Regions from separate parts of the Massilia sp. WG5 genome, predicted to be linked through region 2. Evidence: predicted binding sites of a transcription regulator. Region 2 holds the regulator's gene; each other region holds the start of a gene.
The links. The regulator FNR, encoded in region 2, switches genes on or off when oxygen is low (the NO sensors DNR and NnrR bind a similar motif). The targets are predictions, from matches to a motif close to TTGATNNNNATCAA.

Region 1 (6,523 bases), 1.4 Mb from region 2:
CGAGGCGCGCCGCCGAAAAGCAGGCGGCCGGGGAAGATGCGGCGGAGCAGTCGTCGCGCAGCGCCAGCCGGTGTTCGAGCGCGTCGTTGGCGAAGCCGCCGAGATAGAACTCGCTGAAGTGGAGTTCCGGCGACAGGTGCATGCGGATCACGCTGGCATAGGCGCCGTCGCCGATGTACTCATTGAGACGGGCGCCGTTGAAGCCGAGCAGGCGGATCGCGGCATGCTCGGGCGCGACCTGCGGATGCTCGACCAGGGCCTGCAGCAGCGTCTGTTCGGCATGCCAGAACCACGCATCGCCCAGCGCCAGCCCGGCCGGAGGCGTCGCCCCCGGGTCCGGACTTTCACCCGGCCGATAAACACTTCCTCCGACATTGCCCATCCCGTTCTCCGCTCTGGCTGCCGCTCATGCTTTTGACAGAGGGCGGCGCAGGCCGGTTCCCGGGTGGGCCGGGAGTATTCCTTCGTACGCTTACTTGATCGCGCGGACCGCCTGCAGCACCGGCTGCAACACCGCGGCGCCGAGGCGGGCGCTGCGCGCGCCGTCCCAGCCGACCAGCGGATCCGGGTCGTTGGCGTTGTCCTTGAACGGCAGTTCCAGGGTCAGCGACAGGCAGCCGAAGGCGTGGGTGATGTGCGGCGAGCCCATGGTCAGGGTCTCTTCGCTGTAGGGCGTCTCGCCGTAGCCGTGCACGTCCTGGAAGTCCGGGCTGGCGACCATGAAGGCATCCGAGAAGGCCTTCTGGGCGGCGGCCTGTTCGGCGGTAAAGTTCGGCAGGGATTCGCTGCCGGCGATGAACACGTAGGGCAGGCCCTCGTCGCCGTGCACGTCCAGGCACATGTCGACGCCGGTTTCGTGCATCTTCTTCAGCACCAGGAAGACTTCCGGGCTGCGCTCCATGCTCGGGTTCAGCCACTCGCGGTTCAGGTTGGCGCCGGCGGCATTCGTGCGCAGGTTGCCCCGCACCGAGCCGTCCGGGTTCATGTTCGGCACCACGTAGAACACCGATTCTTTCAATAACTGACGCCCGAAGGGATGGGCCGGGTCGAGCAGGGCGTCGAGCATGCCTTCGACGAACCATTCGGCCATCGTCTCGCCCGGGTGCTGGCGTGCGATCACCCAGACTTTCTTCTTGCCTTCCGCCGGCTCGCCGATGACGAGCAGGTTCAGGTCGCGGCCGTCGATGGTCGAACCGAGGTCGAGCATGCGCACGTGTTCGGACAGCTGGGCGCGGTCCAGCAGCTCCAGGTGGCGCTCCCAGGAATAGGGCTCGAAGTAGGCGTAGTAGACGCTGTCCATGGCCGGGGTGTGCTCGATGCTCAGCACCTGGCCGTCGAAGCTGGTCGGCACGCGGAACCAGTTGATGCGGTCATAGCTCGCCATCGCGTTGTAGTCTTCCCATCCCGCCGGGTAGGCCGACTGGCCGGCGTTCAGCAGGCGGATCGTGCAGGGCTGCGCCTGCGCGCCCTGCAGGCGGAAGTAGAACCACTGGGTGATGTCGGCGTGCGAATCCTTGCGGATGTTCAGATCGATGGCGGTCGCGCTTGTGGCGTTCACGACCTCGATGGCGCCAGCGTCGAACTGGCTGCTAATCTTGATAGACATGGTTGTGGATGGGGCCTGGGCAAACCTGCTGCGCGTTGCATTTTCGGCTTGCGATGCTCGCCGTACCGTAAGTACGGCTGCGCTTCTCAGCCGAAACTGCGGCCGCTCGCGACGGTTTGACCAGGTCCTGTTATTTGAGTGGTGAGGCACGCATCATAACCATACCTTGTTTCGCCGCGCAAATCGGCTCGTCTGCTGCCGGTCAAATGATGGCCTGCTCTCCGCTGCTACCGTTGCTGTTTCGGAGGAAAACAATGAAGAATGAAATTCGCGTGGCACGGGCCGAAATCACCAGCATCGACAGCCAGGGTTTCTGGCTGCGCTGTCATCGGGAAGAGTTGTACCTGCCCTTCGCCATGTATCCCTGGTTCGAGGATGCGACGGTGGCGCAATTGTGCCGGGTCGAGTGCTTCGGCGATACCTGCCTGTACTGGCCGGGACTCGACCTCGAGCTCAGCGTCGAGAGCATCCGGCTGTCGATGAGCGCGCCTCAGCGCAATCCGCCGAACCTCTCATAGAAGCCGGCATCCGCTTCGGGCGCATCCGCATCTTCCCTGCGCAGCACATCCATCAGGTGCCGCTCCGCCTGCTGCCAGCTCAGGCGGTAGATCGCCTGCGCCAGCGCGTAGGCTTCCGAGCCCGGCCAGGGCTGGGGCAGCAGCTCCAGCGGCAGCATCGGGTCGTGCAGCTGGACGCGGCGGTAGGCGTGGATCAGCAGGCTGCGCATCACGAACGCCGCCTCGGGCGTGAGTTCCTTTTCTTCCTTCAGCAGTGCCAGCAGCGGCGAGAACTCCTCGATGAAGCGGCGGTAGCCGGCCACCACGCCGGACAGGTTCCAGCCTTCGTGCACCAGTTCGCCCAGCGGACGCGAGCCGGACCCGGGCAGTTCGGCGGCGCTGCAGACGAAGACCTTGCCGGCGCCCTTGATGCGATCGAGGATCTCGGCCAGCGGCGCCGGATCGGCCGCCGGATGGGCCAGCAGCCCCGGCGCCAGCATCGCGTAACCTTCCCACTCGAGCTCCTTGCGCACGGCCGCGCGCAGGCTGGCGTCGATGCTGCCGTTCGGTGCCATCACCACGGTCCAGCGGCCATCCCAGTCGAGGCCGGGCGGGGCGTAGATGCGGCGGTTCGCGCGCTCGAAGCGCGGACGCGCCTCCGGCAGCAGGGCATAGCTGCTGCGCCGCCCCTCGCGGCTCGCGACCAGCCAGCCTTCCTGCACCAGGCGGAATACACTGGTGCGCACCAGGCGGTCGGTGACGCCCATCGGCGCCACCAGCTCGATCAGGCTGCCCAGCCACAGGCGGGCGCCGTGTGGGGCGATGGCGTCGCCGAAGATCGTCATGACCAGCGACTTCGAGCGCGGCGGATCGGTGGTAAGGAAGCGGGCTATCCACTCGCTGCTGGTGAGCATTTTCATACAGTTACTTTACCGTAATCACGATGCATGGGATAGATTGTTGCACATCGATATGATTCAAAATTTTGGTGTACATCCAGTTTTTTGTATCGTATTATGGATTCAGACAGAACACAAACGGAGACCACCATGTATGCCCAACTGGTAGAAACCGGCCTCAAGAAGGTACAGACGCGCGACGACATGAGCGCGGATGAACAGGCTTTCCAGGCCCGCATCGACGCCGGCGTCAAGATCGAGCCGAAGGACTGGATGCCCGAGGCTTACCGCAAGACCCTGGTGCGCCAGATTTCCCAACATGCCCATTCCGAGATCGTCGGCCAGCTGCCGGAAGGCAACTGGGTCACGCGCGCCCCCACCCTCAAGCGCAAGGCGATCCTGCTGGCCAAGATCCAGGACGAAGCCGGCCACGGCCTCTACCTGTACAGCGCCGCCGAAACCCTGGGCGTCTCGCGCGACGAGCTGCTGGAGGCCCTGCACGCGGGCAAGGCCAAGTACTCGAGCATCTTCAACTACCCCACGCTGACCTGGGCCGACATCGGCGCGATCGGCTGGCTGGTCGACGGCTCGGCCATCATCAACCAGATCCCGCTTTGCCGCTGCTCGTATGGGCCGTATGCGCGCGCCATGATCCGCGTGTGCAAGGAAGAGTCCTTCCACGCGCGCCAGGGCTACGACATCATGATGAAGCTGGCCCAGGGCTCGCCCGAACAGAAGGCGATGGCCCAGGACGCCCTGAACCGCTGGTGGTGGCCCTCGCTGATGATGTTCGGCCCGTCGGACGCCGAGTCGGTCAACAGCGCGCAGTCGACGCAGTGGCGGATCAAGCTGTTCTCGAACGACGAACTGCGCCAGCGCATGGTCGACCAGACCGTGCCGCAGGCCGAATTCCTGGGCCTGAGCGTCCCCGACCCCGACCTGAAGTGGAACGAAGAACGCGGCCACTACGATTTCGGCGAGATCGACTGGGACGAATTCCACAACGTCCTGAAGGGCAACGGGCCCTGCAACAAGGAGCGCCTGCGCACCCGGGTCAAGGCCTGGGAAGACGGCGCATGGTTCCGCGAGGCGCTGGTGGCGCATGCGGACAAGCAGGCTGCCAGGCAGGTCGCCTGATGTAGGGTGGGCACCCCGTGCCCACGTAAAAACCCGGAGACAACAATGAGCAAAGAATGGCCCCTGTGGGAAGTCTTCATCCGCAGCCAGCACGGACTCGCCCACAAGCACGTCGGCAGCCTGCACGCACCGGATGCCGAGATGGCGATCAACAATGCGCGCGACGTCTACACGCGCCGTAACGAAGGCGTCTCGATCTGGGTCGTGAAGGCGGCCGACATCGTCGCCTCCAGCCCGAGCGACAAGGACGCGCTGTTCGAGCCGTCCAACAGCAAGGTGTATCGCCACCCGACCTTCTTCCCGATGCCGGAAGAAGTCAAGAACCTGTGAGGCCGGCCGTGAACCTTGAATTGGCCAAGATCGAATACCTTCTGCGCCAGGGCGACAACGCCCTGATCCTGTCCCAGCAGCTGTCCCAGCTGTGCGGCAAGGGTCCGGCGCTGGAAGAGGACATGGCGCTCACCAACGTCGCCCTCGACCTGCTCGGCCAGACCCGCATGTGGCTGGGCTACGCCGGCGAACTCGAAGGCCGCGGCCGCGACGAGGACCGCCTCGCCTACCTGCGCGACAGCCGCGAGTTCCGCAATGTCCTGCTGGTCGAACAGCCGAACGGCGACTACGCCCAGACCATGGTGCGCCAGTTCTTCTTCGACACCTGGCACTACTTCCTGATGCGCGGGCTGCTGTCCTCGACCGACAGGCGCATCGCCGAGATCGCGGAAAAATCGGTCAAGGAAGTCACCTACCACCTGCGCCGCAGCGGCGACCTGGTGGTGCGCCTGGGCGACGGCACGCCGGTCAGCCACGCGAAGATGCAAGCCGCGATCGACGAGCTGTGGACCTATACGGGCGAAGTCTTCATCTACGACGAGCTCGAGCTGGCCATGGTGGAGCAGGGCGTCGCCCCCGCCGCGGAAGCGCTGCGCGAAGCCTTCCTGCAGCACGTGTCGGAAGTCTTCGCCGAAGCGACCCTGCCCATGCCCGACCCCGGCGCCTACATGCAGCGCGGCGGCAAGCAGGGCCGGCACAGCGAGCGCCTCGGCTACATCCTGGCCGAGATGCAGTTCCTGCAGCGCGCCTATCCCGGCGTCGAGTGGTAAGGCCATGACCGATACCGCACAAGCCAGCGCCCAGGTCTGGGCCTGGCTCGGCGAGGTGCCCGACCCGGAGATCCCGGTGATCTCGGTGGTCGACCTCGGCATCGTGCGCGAGGTCGCCTTCGACGGCGACGAGTGCGTGGTGACGATCACCCCGACCTATTCCGGCTGCCCGGCGATGCAGGTGATCGCCGAGGACGTGGAGCAGGCATTGCACGCGCGTGGCCTGGGCAAGGTGCGCATCGCCACCCGCCTGTCGCCGGCCTGGACCACCGACTGGATGAGCGAGGCCGGCAAGGCCGCCCTGAAGGGCTACGGCATCGCACCGCCGGTGCAGCAGGTGATCGACATCAGCGCCCTGCAGCATGGGGTGAAACGCCACGCGATCCAGCAACCGAGCGTCGCCTGCCCGCATTGCGGCTCGCAGCATACCCGGCTGACCAGCCAGTTCGGCTCGACGCCATGCAAGGCGCTGTACCAGTGCCTCGACTGCCGCGAGCCTTTCGACTACTTCAAGTGCCATTAAGACGATGAGCAAATTCCATCCCCTGACTGTCGCCAAGGTGAAGCATGAAACGCGCGACGCGATCGCGGTCACCTTCGACGTGCCGCCCGAGCTGCGCGAGGCCTTCCAATACCAGCAGGGCCAGCACCTGACCCTGCGCGCGATGATCGACGGCGAGGACGTGCGCCGTTCCTACTCGATCTGCTCGGCGGTGCAGGACGATTGCCTGCGCGTCGCCATCAAGCGCGTGAACGGCGGCCTGTTCTCGACCTGGGCCAACGAATGCATCCGCCCCGGCGTGACGATCGACGTGATGCCGCCCGAAGGCCGCTTCAACCTGCCGCTCGAACCCGCGAGCCGCCGCCACTACCTGGCCTTCGCGGCCGGCAGCGGCATCACGCCGATCCTGTCGATCGTGAAGACCACGCTGATGGCCGAGCCGGACAGCCGCTTCACCCTGCTGTACGGGAACCGCGCTTCCTCGTCCGTGATCTTCCGCGACGAGCTGGCCGAGCTGAAGGACCGGTACATGGAGCGCCTGAACCTGGTCTACATCATGAGCCGCGAGCCCCAGGACATCGAGCTGTTCCACGGCCGCATCACCGAAGCCAAGTGCCGCGAACTGTTCCGGCACTGGCTGCGCGTGGAGGACGTCGACTACGCCTTCATCTGCGGCCCCGAGGACATGATGCACGGCGTCTCGAACGCGCTGCAGGAAGCGGGCATGCCGAAGGAACGCATCCGCATCGAGCTGTTCGCCGCCGGCGCCGCCCAGGCCCCGC
Region 2 (6,523 bases):
GCGGATCGATCACGATCATCTTCGCGCCCAGTTCCTTCGCGTGCAGGAAATGCAGCATCGAGATCGGGTGGGCCTCGGCCGGATTCGAGCCGATGAACAGGACGGCCTTGCTGTAGTGCAGGTCGTTGAAGGAGTTCGTCATCGCCCCGTAGCCGAAGGTCTGGGCCACGCCCGCCACCGTGGTCGAGTGGCAGATGCGCGCCTGGTGGTCGCAGTTGTTGCTGCCCCAGAAGGAGACCCACTTGCGCAGCAGGTAGGACTGCTCGTTGTTGTGCTTCGAGCTGCCGATCAGCATCAGCGCGTCCGGGCCGGATTTCTGGCGCAGCTCGAGCAGCTTGTCGCCGATCTCGTTGATGGCCTGGTCCCAGGAGATGCGCTCATACTTGCCGTTGACCAGCTTCATCGGATAGCGCAGCCGGTGCTCGCCGAAGCCGTGCTCGCGCACCGAAGCGCCCTTGGCGCAGTGGGCGCCCATGTTGATCGGCGAGTCGAAGGCCGCTTCCTGGCGTACCCAGACCCCGTTCTGCACCACCGCCTCCACCGAGCAGCCGACCGAGCAGTGGCTGCAGACGGTGTGCTTGATCTCGGTCTTCGCGGCCGGCGCCGGCGCCGGGTCGGCGGCGGCCGGTTCGATGACGTTCAGCGGCAGGTGGCGCGCGACCGCGGCGGCGCCGGCCGTGACGCCCGCGCCAACCAGGAATTTGCGCCGTTTCAGTCCGCTGTCGCGCGAAGTCTTCACCAGGGTCATGGCTGCTCCTCTTTCCTTCTTACCAGTAAGCCGCCGTACTGTAGTAACGGCGGATGTGTTCGGTCTCGTGGTAGCCCTTCGGCTTGGCCGGTTCCTCAGGCGCCGGTGCGGGCGGCGCGGTCTCGGCGGCGCCGGCGCGGGCCGCCACCACGGCCAGGGCGCCCAGCGGCGCGGCCTTCAGCAGGCTGCGGCGGGCGGGATCGGGAGCTTTGTCGTCGTTGGCCATCGTTGTCCTCATCAAGCGGCAAGGGGTGCATCGGCCGGCTCCCACACCGCGAAGGCATGGGCTTCGACCGCCAGGAAGGCGCCGGCGAACGCGGCGACGACCTTGTAGAAATTCGCCGGTCCGGCCGCGGCAACGTCGCGCAGGCAGGCCGCGTACCAGGGCTGGATGTGCGCCACGAACAGCCGCTTCTGCTCGGCCAGCGGCTGGCGCGCGATGCCCGGCGCGCCGGTGATCAGCACGCGCATGGTCTCGCACAGGGCGCTCAGGTGGTCCTCGAACTCGCCCACGCCGCGCGCCCGCGCAATGCGCAGGCGGGCCAGGTCCTGGCGCAGTTCGGCCAGCGGAAAGTCGTTCAGGTGGCCGGCCAGGTAGACCGAACCGTAGGGGTTCAGCAGCGGATCGCCGGTGCTGATGAAGAGCGCGTCGAATTCCTCGGCCAGCGCGCCGGCATCCATCACGCTGGCGGCCTGGGTCAGCTTCAGCCACGCCTCCTGGAGCGCCCGTCCGTCTTCGTCGATGCCGTCGGCGTCGAGCGGCTCGGCCTCGGCCAGGGCGGCCAGCAGGCCGGCGTTGGGCGGCGCCAGCATAAGGCGCGCGATCAGTGCGTAAAAATCGGCCCTGGCCTGGTCTTCATCGGACAAGGGCAAGGCCATCGTTTGTATAGGCGCGGATTCCTGAGGCACTGAGCGACACTCCCGTTAGCAAATCTATACTGAAAGTGTAGTACCAGGCTCCCCGGAGGGCGCGCACGGTTGAACTTCCTGGCCTGTCTACTTCATGCCGGCCGCATGCATCAGCACCCGGATCAGCCAGGCGACCACGCCCAGCGCCGCCACCCCGCCCAGCCACAGGGCAAGCATCCAGCCGAGGCGCCGCAGCCATAGCGACGCCATCAGTGATAACCCTCGCTGTCCACGACCTTGCCGCGGAATACGTAATAGGACCAGGCCGTGTAGGCCAGGATCAGCGGCAGCACGATCAGCGTGCCGACCAGCGCGAAGCCCTGGGTGGCGGGCGGCGCCGCCGCCTCCCAGATCGTGATCGCGGGCGGCACGATGTGCGGCCAGATGCTGATCGCCATGCCGACAAAGCCCAGCAGCGTCAGGGCCAGCGCCGCGGCGAAAGGCTGGCGGTGCGGATGCCGTTTCAGCGACCACAGCAGCCAGAACGCCGAGGCCGCCACCAGCAGCGGCACCGGCGACAGGATCAGGAGGTTGGGGAAGCTGAACCAGCGCTCGGCCACCTGGTGCTGGGACAGCGGCGTCCACACGCTGACCACCGCCACCGCCGCCAGCAGCAGCAGGGTGAAGGTCCGCGCCAGCCTGACCATGCGCTGGTGGAGCTCGCCCTCGGTCTTCATCACCAGCCAGGTCGCGCCCAGCAGCGTGTAGGCGATCATCACCCCGCAGCCGGCCACCAGCGGGAAAGGCGCGAACCAGTCGAGCGGCCCGCCGGCGTAGCTGCGTCCCGACACCGGGATCCCGGACAGGAAGGCGCCCAGCGACACGCCCTGGAAGAAGGCCGCCGTCATCGAACCGCAGATGAAGGCCAGGTCCCAGACCGGGCGTTCGCGGTCGTTCGCCTTGAAGCGGAATTCGAAGGCCACGCCGCGGAAGATCAGGCCCACCAGCATAAAGATCAGCGGCAGGTAGAGGCCCGGCAGGATCACCGCGTAGGCGACCGGGAAGGCCGCCAGCAGCCCCTCGCCGCCCAGCACCAGCCAGGTCTCGTTGCCGTCCCAGATCGGCGCCACCGAGTTCATCATCACGTCGCGCTCGCGCCTGCCCGGCACGAAGGGGTACAGCATGCCGATGCCGAGGTCGAAGCCGTCCAGCACCACGTACATGAAGACGGAAAAGAAGATGATGCCGGCCCAGACTGCGGTGATGTCGATGTCCATATCAGGTCATGTTGTCTTCGTTGACGGAAGCGTCCGGCTCGGGCACCGACAGCGGCCGCGCCGGCGTGCGTCCCCTGCCCGGCCCGCCCTGCGGCGCGCGGGCCAGGTCGAAGGCCTGCGGGCCCTTGCGCACCAGCCGCAGCACATAGGCGATGCCGACCCCGAACACGAACAGGTAGGCCACCACGAATACGGCCAGGCTCAGCGCCAGCGGGCCGACGGAAATCTTCGATGCGGCGTCCGCGGTGCGCAGCACGCCGTAGACGATCCAGGGCTGGCGTCCGACCTCGGTGGTGATCCAGCCGGCCAGCACCGCCAGCAGGCCGGCCGGCCCCATCCACATCGCCATGCGCAGGAACAGGCGCTGCTCGAACAGCCGTTTTTTCACCCGCAGCCACAGGCTCCAGGAGCCCAGCGCGATCATCAGGAGACCCAGCCCGACCATCACGCGGAAGCTCCAGAAGAGAATCAGGGAATTCGGCCGCTCGTCCTTCGGGAATTCCTTCAGGCCCTTGATCTGGCCGCCCCAGCTATGGGTCAGGATCAGGCTGCCGAGGCGCGGGATGCCGACGGCAAATTTCGTTTCCTCGTCCTTCATCGACGGAATGCCGAACAGCAGCAGCGGCAGCGGCTTGTCGCCCTCGTTCTGCCAGTGGCCCTCGAGCGCGGCGATTTTGGCCGGCTGGTGCTGCAGGGTGTTCAGGCCGTGCATGTCGCCCACAACGGCCTGGACCGGCGCCACGATCAGGACCAGCCACATCGCCATCGACAGCATGGTGCGCACCGCATCGTTGCCCCGCCCTTTCAGCAGGTGCCAGGCGGCCGAGCTGCCGACGAACAGCGCGGTCGACAGGAAGGCGGCGATCGACATGTGCACCAGCCGGTAGGGAAAGGAGGGATTGAAGACGATCTTCAGCCAGTCGACCGGCACCATGCGGCCCTCGACGATGGCATAGCCCTGCGGGGTCTGCATCCAGCTGTTCGAGCCGAGGATCCAGGTGGCGGAAATCAGCGTGCCGAGCGCGACCATGCAGGTGGCGAGGAAGTGCAGCCCGGGTCCGACCCGGGTCCAGCCGAACAGCATCACGCCCAGGAAGCCGGCTTCCAGGAAGAAGGCGGTCAGCACCTCGTAGGCCAGCAGGGGTCCGGTGATGGACCCGGCGTAGTCGGAAAAATAGCTCCAGTTGGTGCCGAACTGGTAGGCCATCACGATGCCGGAGACGACACCCATGCCGAAGGTGACGGCGAAGATCCTCAGCCAGAAGTGGTACAGGTCGACGAAGACCCGGCGCTTCGTCTTCAGCCAGCACAGTTCCAGCACGGCAAGGTAGCTGGCCAGGCCGATGGTAATGGCCGGGAACAGGATGTGGAACGACATCGTAAACGCGAACTGCACGCGCGCCAGGTCCAATGCCGCCAGTCCGAACATGAAAGTCCTCCCGTGATGTCGTGTCCCGAATCTAGCATGGGCCAGTGTGCGCACGATTGGCAGGATGACAATGCTCGCCCCCGCCGGGCTGTTGGAAATGACACGAAGTACAAACAAGTCCTTGACTAAAAGCCAAGGAGACGGCCCCGTGCGTGGCGACGGGCCGTATAATCCGGTATCGACCGCCATCCGACTCTTCACTTCCGATGATCCAGGCTATTTCCATCCAGAATGACAGCAGGCCCCTGAACGTCTCGGCGCTGAAGGCCAGCTGCGCAGCCTGCAGCATGCACCAGCTGTGCCTGCCGATGGGCCTGGAAAATGCGGATATCGACCGCCTCGACAAGATCATCGGCCGCCGCCGCCGGCTCGAGCGCGACGAGGCGCTGTACAAGATGGGCGAGCCCTTCCGTAACCTGTACGCCGTGCGCTTCGGGCATTTCAAGACCTACCAGGTGAACGCGGCCGGCGAAGCCCAGATCACGGGCTTCCAGATGGCCGGCGAGCTGCTCGGCATGGATGCGATCAGCGGCGACCGCTATCGCTGCGATGCGGTGGCGCTCGAGGACAGCGAAGTCTGCGAGATCCCCTTCGCCAACCTGGAAGAGCTGTTCGGCCAAGTCCCCGCCCTGCTGCGCCATTTCCACCGCATCATGAGCAACGAGATCACGCGCGAGCAGAATGTCATGCTCTTGCTCGGCAATATGCGCGCCGAGCAGCGCTTCGCCGTTTTCCTCGTCAACAAATCGGCCCGCTACGCCGCACGCGGCTATTCGCCCACCCAGTTCGCCCTGCGCATGTCGCGCGAAGACATCGGCAACTACCTGGGGCTCACCATCGAAAGCATCAGCCGGCTGCTGTCGCGCTTCAAGAAAATGGGACTGGTGGCGATCGACAAGCGCGAAGTGAGCCTGCTCGACCTGCCGCGCCTGAAGGCGATGGCGGCCGGCACCGAGCAGTGCAGTCCGATGGCGTGAGCCCGGCATGGCGTCCGGCTGCCGCCCAGGCCGCGCAAACCCCAGGCAAGTCAACCTACTTGACGCTGGGAATTGGCGTCGCAACAACTCGGCCTGACTGCATTTCTCCTTTTTCGACAAAGAGTCGTTGCGGCTTTGCGACCGCAAAGCTTACCATCGGCCAGGCGGACAGAGCAGTGTCCACCATCTTTGTCGGTTTCTGGAGAAACAGTCATGACCAAGCGAAGAAACTTCCTTCGGATTGCCTCCCGCGTGGGCGTCTCCGTATGCGCCGGCGCGGCGCTTCCATGGCTCACGAGGGCCCAGGCCGCGACCAGCGCGAACGTGCATTACATCGATCCGACAGTCGCCGGCCCGGGCGACGGCACGCTTGCCAGCCCGTTCCGCTCCTGGACCAGCGTTTCCTGGACGCCCGGCCACACCTATCTGCAGAAACGGGGCACGACCTATTCCGGTGTCTTCCAGCTGTCGGCGAGCGGCGTGCCGTCCCAGCGCATCACGATCGGCGCCTATTACCGATCCGACGGCAGCGACGATGCGTCAAGGCCAAAACCGGTCATTGTCCTGCCGGCCGCGCCCACCGCGCCGGCCGACGGCGCCTCGATCGCGGTGTTGAAGCAGGAGCGCGATTTCGTCACCTACCGCAACCTGGACATCCGGAACAGCGCCTTGCCGGAAGCCAGCGACGCGGCGATCATCTGGCTGGGCAATAACTGCGTGTTCGACAACTGCAGGCTGACATCGAACTGCGCCGGCGTGTATATGTTCAATAAAAGCCACACGACCGTCTCCAACTGCGTGCTCGACGTCATCAGTAACAGCGCCACATATGCCAACCACGGGATCCTGGTGGCCGCGAACCTCACCGTCGACGACATCCGCCTGCTCAACAATACCGTCCGCCACCACGGCGGCGGCACCGGGAGCTCGCACGGCATCCGCTGCGAAACCTACAGCAGCGACACCTTCCTCACGCATCTCGTGATTCGCGGGAACCGCGTTTCTCCGCCGACCGGCGTCGCCTACAGCACGAACCCCAGGGCGATCGGCGTCTACCTGGTCCAGGGGGCCGGCGCCACCTTGGACAAGAATACCGTAAGCGGGATGCTCACCGGCATCCTCATCAACAGCGGCGATGGCAACTACGTCGGCAACAATAACTGCAGCAACAATATGAATTTCGGCATTCATATCAGCGGGCTCGCCAGGAATTACATGATCGAGAACAACGTCTGCAATGCGA
Region 3 (6,523 bases), 2.3 Mb from region 2:
CCATCCCATTCCCGAAAGAAAAGGGATTGCCCTTGAACCACGCGCCACATGCTTATTGCCGCCCCGTCAGTCGTGAGTGGCCTGCAGGTAGTTCTTGACCTGCTCGGCGCTCCACTTCACTCCGGCGGTCGGCTCATAGTAGCCCTTGGCCTGCACCTCGGACCACATGCTCAGCAGCGTCTCGACGGACAGGAAATTGATTTTGCCCGACTTGATATTCAGGTAGGTCGCCACTGCATGCATCGCCAGCTTGTACTGGTCAAAGTGCTGCGGCGTCAGCAGGTTAAGCATTGTCGAGCAGGTGTAGTTCTTGCCCTTGGTATCGGCGCTGCAGGAACGCGGGTCGCCGGCGGAAAACACGGCGGCGAACATGGTCGTGGTGGGAATCGGCCAGGCGCTGGTATGATTTTTCCAGTATCCCGGCGAGAGCCCCTGGCAGACTGGCTCCGGGCCGTAATGACTGCTCAAGCCGCCGGACAGGGCGCCCGAGGGCGACTTGCAGATCATCGGGCTCATGGCGGCACGGCTTTCCAGTGTCAACAGGACACCGGCTGCGCCGACGCCGGCCTTGGCCAGCCGGCGCCGCGTGGCGCCGCGTTCACTCAAGGACAAGGGCGCCGCGTTTCCATTGCTTTCTTGATTTTCGGTAGGCACGTGCGATATCCCCAAAGATGTGTTGCGTTCATGCGAAGTTTCCCTGACTTCCCATGAAAAGCAAGTTCCGGGCCATGATCACGCTGTTCCGAAAAAAATATTTTAAATCAGACGCTTAGTCGCTGATGTACTACCCGGAAATTTCCATTGTAAGTCGGAACGCTGCCGAGTGTAAAAATTATCGACGCGTAAGATTAGAAGAAACTTTCGGGGATCACAAGCACATCACCCGGGCGCATCGGCATATTGGCCGAGATATCGCCGTCCTTGATCAGATCGTCCAGGCGGACGTTGAACTTCTGCTGTTTGCCATCGACGGTGCGGATCAGGCTGGCACGGTTGCCGGCCGCGAATTCGGTCACGCCGCCGACCGCGATCAGCACGTCCATCAGGGACATGTCGCGGCGGTACGGCAGGGCTTGTGGCTTGGCAGCTTGGCCGACCACACGGATCTGTTCGCTGAAATTGCCGATGAAGTTGGTGACGATGACGGTCACCACTGGTTGCTGGATGAATTTGGCCAGCGCCTTTTCGATATCGCGCGCCAGTTCGGTCGAGGTCTTGCCGGCGGCCGGCAGGTCTTCGACCAGCGGGGTCGTGATCTTGCCGTCCGGACGCACCGGCACCGACATCGACACCTCGGGATTGCGCCACACCATGATATTCACGGTATCGCCCGGTCCGATCAGGTACTCGGGGTTGCTGACCTGGGTTTGAGGCGGCAGCGGGCTCCTGGTGGCGCAGCCGGTCAGGACCAGCGCAAGCGCAGTGGACGCCGCTACTGCCGTATGTTTGATCAGGTTCGCCTTGTACTTGCCCACGTCATTCCCTTTCGTCGAACGCAATATGTTAGTAAGCCATTAACAGCGAGCTATTGTATATCATAGTGCTTTAGGAAAAGACCGCGCACGCTTGAAAACTTTCCCTAACGTTTCATTTCTGTTGCATTAGATTTTTAACGTATTTCACCGGGATCGCATACGTGATGCCGCTGGGGTTGCTGATCGCGGTTTCCTTCAAACCTTTGACGAACACGGCGTTGATCACGCCCCATACCTGGCCGCTGGCCGGGTCGTAGACCGGGCTGCCGCTGTTGCCGGGATAAGCTGTCGCGTCGAGCTGGAAGATGTCGAAGGACGTGCGCTGAAGCTGGGCCAGCTGGCGCACCTCGAGCTTGCGCGAGTTCAGCGACGGCATGACGATTGGCGTGATGGCCGCCAGGGTGGCGCGGTGGGTGGCCGCATGCAGGCCCAGCACCATGCCCAGCGGATAACCGGTGAACGCCAGGTTCTGGCCCTCGGCCGCCTCATCGGAATCGCCCAGCTTCAAGGCCGGCAGCGGCGGACCGCTCAGCCGCAGGTGGGCCAGGTCATGCTCGTTGTCGCGCGCCACCAGCTGGGCCGGCCGGAACCGCACTACGTCGCCGTCGCTGGTCACGATGCCGAGCTGCTCCATATGCGCCTCGTCCAGCTTCTCGGGCACCACATGCGCATTGGTAATCACATCCAGGCCGTCGCCCGTCACGAAGCCGGTGCCGAAGAACACGGTCGACGGACTGCGCGTGCGCTCGAAGGTGCCGACGCCGACCACTGAACGCTTGACGGTCGGAACTACGGCCGTCAGATCGGCGCCCGCTGCAGGCACCAGCATGCAGGCCGCCACTCCCCCCGCCAGCAGCCGACGCGCCGCGCCAGACCATGTTTCGATTGCGCACCAACCGTGCACCCCTTTTTGCAATTTAGACATTACAATAAATTCGATTTCTTTTAGAAAATTGCGATTCTGCAAGTCTACTCCATGAATACTCTGCCTGCCGCCGCTGTATTGCCTCAATGCATCTTACATCCTTGTTTTTCATAAACTCTTTTCAATAATTTCACAAAATCAATGCAAGTACAGCGCATCTCCGGGTTTCTTGACGGCATTTGTGTTGTAGACGAGGTACTACCTGTCGAGCGCTTCACATTTTTCTTGTGCTTAATTGCAATTGCTTTGAGTACAAGCGATGATGATGAGTATTCCATTTTCCTTGACCCGGATCAGTACATAAATCCGGTTCCTTCCTGGTGAGATTGACACGATGGCAGAGATCACAGCCACCCTCCTGAACTTCCTTAAAGCAATCGGCAAGTACCGCTGGTATGCCGTTGCCATTTCTTGGACGATCGCCGTAATCGGCTGGGCCGTGGTATTAAAGCTGCCCAACCAGTACGAAGCGTCGGCCCGCGTGTATGTGGACACGCAAAGCATCCTCAAGCCGCTGCTGTCGGGCATGACTACCCTGCCCAACCTGGACCAGCAGGTGGTCTTCATGCGCCGCACCCTGATCAGCCGTCCGAACGTCGAGCGCCTGATGCGCATGGTGGACCTGGACGTCAAGGCCAGGGACACCAAGGAACATGAAAAGATGGTCGACGAGCTGATGGCGAAGATCAAGATCGCCGGTACCGAGCGCGACGACATCTATACGATCACCTATACCGCGGACAACCCGAAGCTGGGCAAGGACGTGGTGCAGTCGCTGATGACCATCTTCGTCGAGGGCGGGTCCAGCGGCAAGAAACAGGACTCGGAACGGGCCGTGCAATTCATCGACGACCAGATCAAGTCCTATGAAGGCAAGCTGACCGCTGCCGAAAACTCGCTGAAGGAATTCAAGATCAGGAACATGGGCCTGCTGCCGCGCGAAGGCGGCGGCGACTTCAGTTCCCAGCTGAGCCAGGCCACCGACCAGCTGAGCCAGGCGCGCCTGGAGCTGGCCGAAGCCGAGCAGGCCCGGAACGCGATCCGCCGCCAGATCTCGGGCGAGCCGGCCAAGCCGGGCGAAGTGGCCAATATCCCGGTGACCGATCCGGAACTGGAAGCCCGCATCGCCACCACCCAGAAGAACCTGGATGCCCTGCGCCTGCAGTACACCGAGCAGCACCCGGACATCGTCGCCAACCGCCGCCTGCTGGACCAGCTGCTGGCGCAGAAGGCCGACCTGTCCAAGCAGAAGAAGCGCAGCGCCGACCCCGGCGCAGGCTACAGCCCGATGCTGCAACAGCTGAACGTCTCGCTGTCGCAGGCCGAAGCCCATGTGGCGTCGATGCGCACCCGCGTCGACGAATATGCGGCCCGCGTCGCCCGCCTGCGCACCCAGAGCGCCTCGGTGCCGGAAGTCGAAGCCCAGCTGGCCCAGCTCAACCGCGACTACCAGGTCAACAAGGAAAACTACCAGAAGCTGCTGGAACGCCGCGAACAGGCACGCCTGTCGGGTGACCTGTCGTCCGCCACCGACATGCTGAACTTCCGCGTGATCGACCCGCCGACCGTCCCGCTGCAGCCGAGCGGCCCGAACCGCCTGCGCCTGTTCTCGCTGGTGTTCGCCGGCGCCCTGGTGGCCGGCATCGCCGTCGCCTTCCTGATGAGCCAGCTGCGCCCGACCTTCCTGAGCCAGGCCACCCTGCGCGAGGTCACCGGCCTGCCGGTGCTCGGCTCGATCGGCATGAACTGGACCTCGCAACAGACGATCCGCCGCAAGCGCCGCCTGGCCGCGCTCGGGGTATCGGTACTGGTCCTGTTCGGCATTTATGGCGCCGGGATGGCAGCGATCCTGTCCCATCCGACGCTTTAATCGCGGCGCCCCCGTAAAGATTGCAAGGAGTTCCTCGTGAGCATTATCGAAAAAGCGGCCAGCCGCATCGACCGGCAGCAGCGCAGCACCGCCCCCGTCATCCCTGCCAGCCCCATCGACGCCAGCGCGGCCCCGGCCGCGGTGCTGGACATCCCGGCGCATGAGGTCGTGCACGCAGTCCCGGCCACGCCGGCCTTTGGCGCCGCCCCCGCGGCGGCAGCGCCAGCCGCTGGCGCCGAGCGCGCCGTGCCGAAGTTCAGCACCCGCCGCGTCGAACTGGACCTGGCGCGCATGCGCGAGACCGGCATGGTCACCGCGGCCAGCGGCCGTACGCCGCTGCTGGAAGACTTCCGTATCATCAAGCGCCCGCTGCTGCAGCGCGCCTTCGCCGAGCGCGCGCCGGGTGACAAGCCGGGCAACCTGATCATGATCACCAGCTCGCTGCCGGGTGAAGGCAAGACCTACAGCGCGATCAACCTGGCGATGAGCATCGCCATGGAACTCGACCACACCGTGCTGCTGGTCGATGCCGACGTGGCCCGTCCGTCGGTGCTGCGCACGCTCGGCCTGCCGGCCCAGCGCGGCCTGATGGACTTGCTGGTCGACGAGAAGCTCGACATGGGCGACGTGATGCTGCGCACCAACGTCGACACCCTGTCGATCCTGCCGGCCGGCACCAGCACCCCGCGCGCGACCGAGCTGCTGGCCAGCTCGACCATGAGCAACCTGGTCACCGAAATCGCCAACCGCTATCCGGACCGCATCGTGATCTTCGATTCGCCGCCGCTGCTGCTGACCAGCGAATCGCGCGTGCTGGCCTCGCACATGGGCCAGATCGTCCTGGTGGTCGAAGCCCAGACCACGACCCAGCATGCGGTCAAGGAAGCCCTGAGCCAGCTCGATGGCCTGAACAACGTAAATCTCATCTATAACAAGACCAGGGACCTCCCCGGCATTGAAGAGACGTATGACTATCACTACGGCTAAGCGTCCAGAACGGGCGCTTCTGCTGACGCCGCTCGCCATGGCGGCGTTGCTGTGGTCGGCCGAATGTCGCGCCGACTGGAAATTTACCCCGACCGTCGGGGCGACCGAAACCTATACCGACAACGTCAACCTGCAGCCCGGCGATCGGGCGCACGGCCAGTTCGTCAGCGAAGCAATGGGTGGGTTTGCAGTGACGGAGCTGAGTTCGCGCCTGCGCTTTTCCGCGTCCGGCCGGGTACACCAGTTCGCTTACACCGATGGCAGCCTGCCGAACCTGAACAACCGCGAACACGACTACAGCGCCGCCGCCCTGGCCAAGCTGACGGACGACGTGTTCCTCGACGTGGCGGCCAGCGGCGGCCCGCAGAGTATCTCGGCCTTCGGCCCCCAGGTGAGCGACAGCCTGTATACGATGGGCAACCGCACCACCGTCAACACCTGGCGCATCAGTCCTTACGTCCAGCACCACTACAGCAACGTGGCCAACCTGCTGCTGCGCTATTCGCGCGATGGCGTCGATGCCGGCGCGCGCAACCTGTTCGGTTCAAGCACCGCCAGCACGAGCAGCGTGAACGTGAACAGCGGGACCGCCTTCCATGCCGTCGGCTGGGGCCTGTCGTACACCCACCAGGAAATGCAGAACCGCCTGGCCGGCGGCTCGTCGTCCAGCAATGCGCTGGGCAACCTGCGCCTGCGCTATTCGTCGTACCTGAGCGCCACCGCCAGCGCCGGCTACGACGAATACGATTACCAGGCGCTGGGCGGACGCACCGCCGGACGCAACTGGTCCGGCGGCTTCATCTGGACCCCGTCGAGCCGCACCAACCTGCAAGCCAGTTTTGGCCGCCGTTATTTCGGCAAGACCGGCTCGCTGATCGCCAGCCACCACAGCCGTCACAGCGTGTGGAGCATCAACTATAGCGACGCCATCACGACCACCCGCCAGCAGTTCCTGCTGCCGTCGACGGTCGACACCGCGGCCCTGCTCGACACCCTGTTCAGCGCCTCGATCCCGGATCCGGTGCTGCGCCAGCAAGCCGTGCAGGCCTACCTGCAGGCCACCGGCCTGCCGCCCAGCCTGGCGAACAACGTGAATTACCTCAGCAACCGCTACCTGCGCCAGAAGCAGCTGTCGGCCGCGGTCGCCTTCAACTGGGCCCATAGCAGCCTGGTGACCTCGGTCGCAAAAACCGAGCGCACCGCACTGTCCCTGCAGCAGAGCGACAGCGAGCTGCTCGGCAGCCAGCTCGCCACCCTGAACAACAA

Region 1: the regulator FNR is predicted to act here: its motif matches at 3,089-3,102, upstream of paaA (1,2-phenylacetyl-CoA epoxidase subunit PaaA).
Region 3: the regulator FNR is predicted to act here: its motif matches at 2,684-2,697, upstream of AM586_RS15940 (XrtA system polysaccharide chain length determinant).

Annotation. Positions count from the first base shown of each region.
Region 1 covers NZ_CP012640.2:2,731,932-2,738,454, reverse strand. Annotated here, with positions in the region: gene AM586_RS12165 (hypothetical protein) at 1-382, opposite strand, end outside; gene AM586_RS12160 (M14-type cytosolic carboxypeptidase) at 473-1,606, opposite strand; gene AM586_RS12155 (DUF2442 domain-containing protein) at 1,861-2,124, shown strand; gene paaX (phenylacetic acid degradation operon negative regulatory protein PaaX) at 2,097-3,023, opposite strand; gene paaA (1,2-phenylacetyl-CoA epoxidase subunit PaaA) at 3,153-4,139, shown strand; gene paaB (1,2-phenylacetyl-CoA epoxidase subunit PaaB) at 4,185-4,469, shown strand; gene paaC (1,2-phenylacetyl-CoA epoxidase subunit PaaC) at 4,478-5,239, shown strand; gene paaD (1,2-phenylacetyl-CoA epoxidase subunit PaaD) at 5,244-5,762, shown strand; gene paaE (1,2-phenylacetyl-CoA epoxidase subunit PaaE) at 5,767-6,523, shown strand, end outside.
Region 2 covers NZ_CP012640.2:1,302,763-1,309,285, forward strand. Annotated here, with positions in the region: gene AM586_RS05635 (formate dehydrogenase subunit alpha) at 1-748, opposite strand, end outside; gene AM586_RS05640 (formate dehydrogenase) at 768-974, opposite strand; gene AM586_RS05645 (molecular chaperone) at 986-1,615, opposite strand; gene AM586_RS05650 (DUF2474 domain-containing protein) at 1,745-1,867, opposite strand; gene cydB (cytochrome d ubiquinol oxidase subunit II) at 1,867-2,874, opposite strand; gene AM586_RS05660 (cytochrome ubiquinol oxidase subunit I) at 2,876-4,303, opposite strand; gene fnr (fumarate/nitrate reduction transcriptional regulator Fnr) at 4,510-5,280, shown strand; gene AM586_RS05670 (right-handed parallel beta-helix repeat-containing protein) at 5,494-6,523, shown strand, end outside.
Region 3 covers NZ_CP012640.2:3,568,938-3,575,460, reverse strand. Annotated here, with positions in the region: gene AM586_RS15960 (HPr-rel-A system PqqD family peptide chaperone) at 1-50, opposite strand, end outside; gene AM586_RS15955 (hypothetical protein) at 67-612, opposite strand; gene AM586_RS15950 (XrtA/PEP-CTERM system exopolysaccharide export protein) at 849-1,475, opposite strand; gene AM586_RS15945 (S1C family serine protease) at 1,588-2,304, opposite strand; gene AM586_RS15940 (XrtA system polysaccharide chain length determinant) at 2,735-4,270, shown strand; gene AM586_RS15935 (XrtA-associated tyrosine autokinase) at 4,307-5,257, shown strand; gene AM586_RS15930 (TIGR03016 family PEP-CTERM system-associated outer membrane protein) at 5,238-6,523, shown strand, end outside.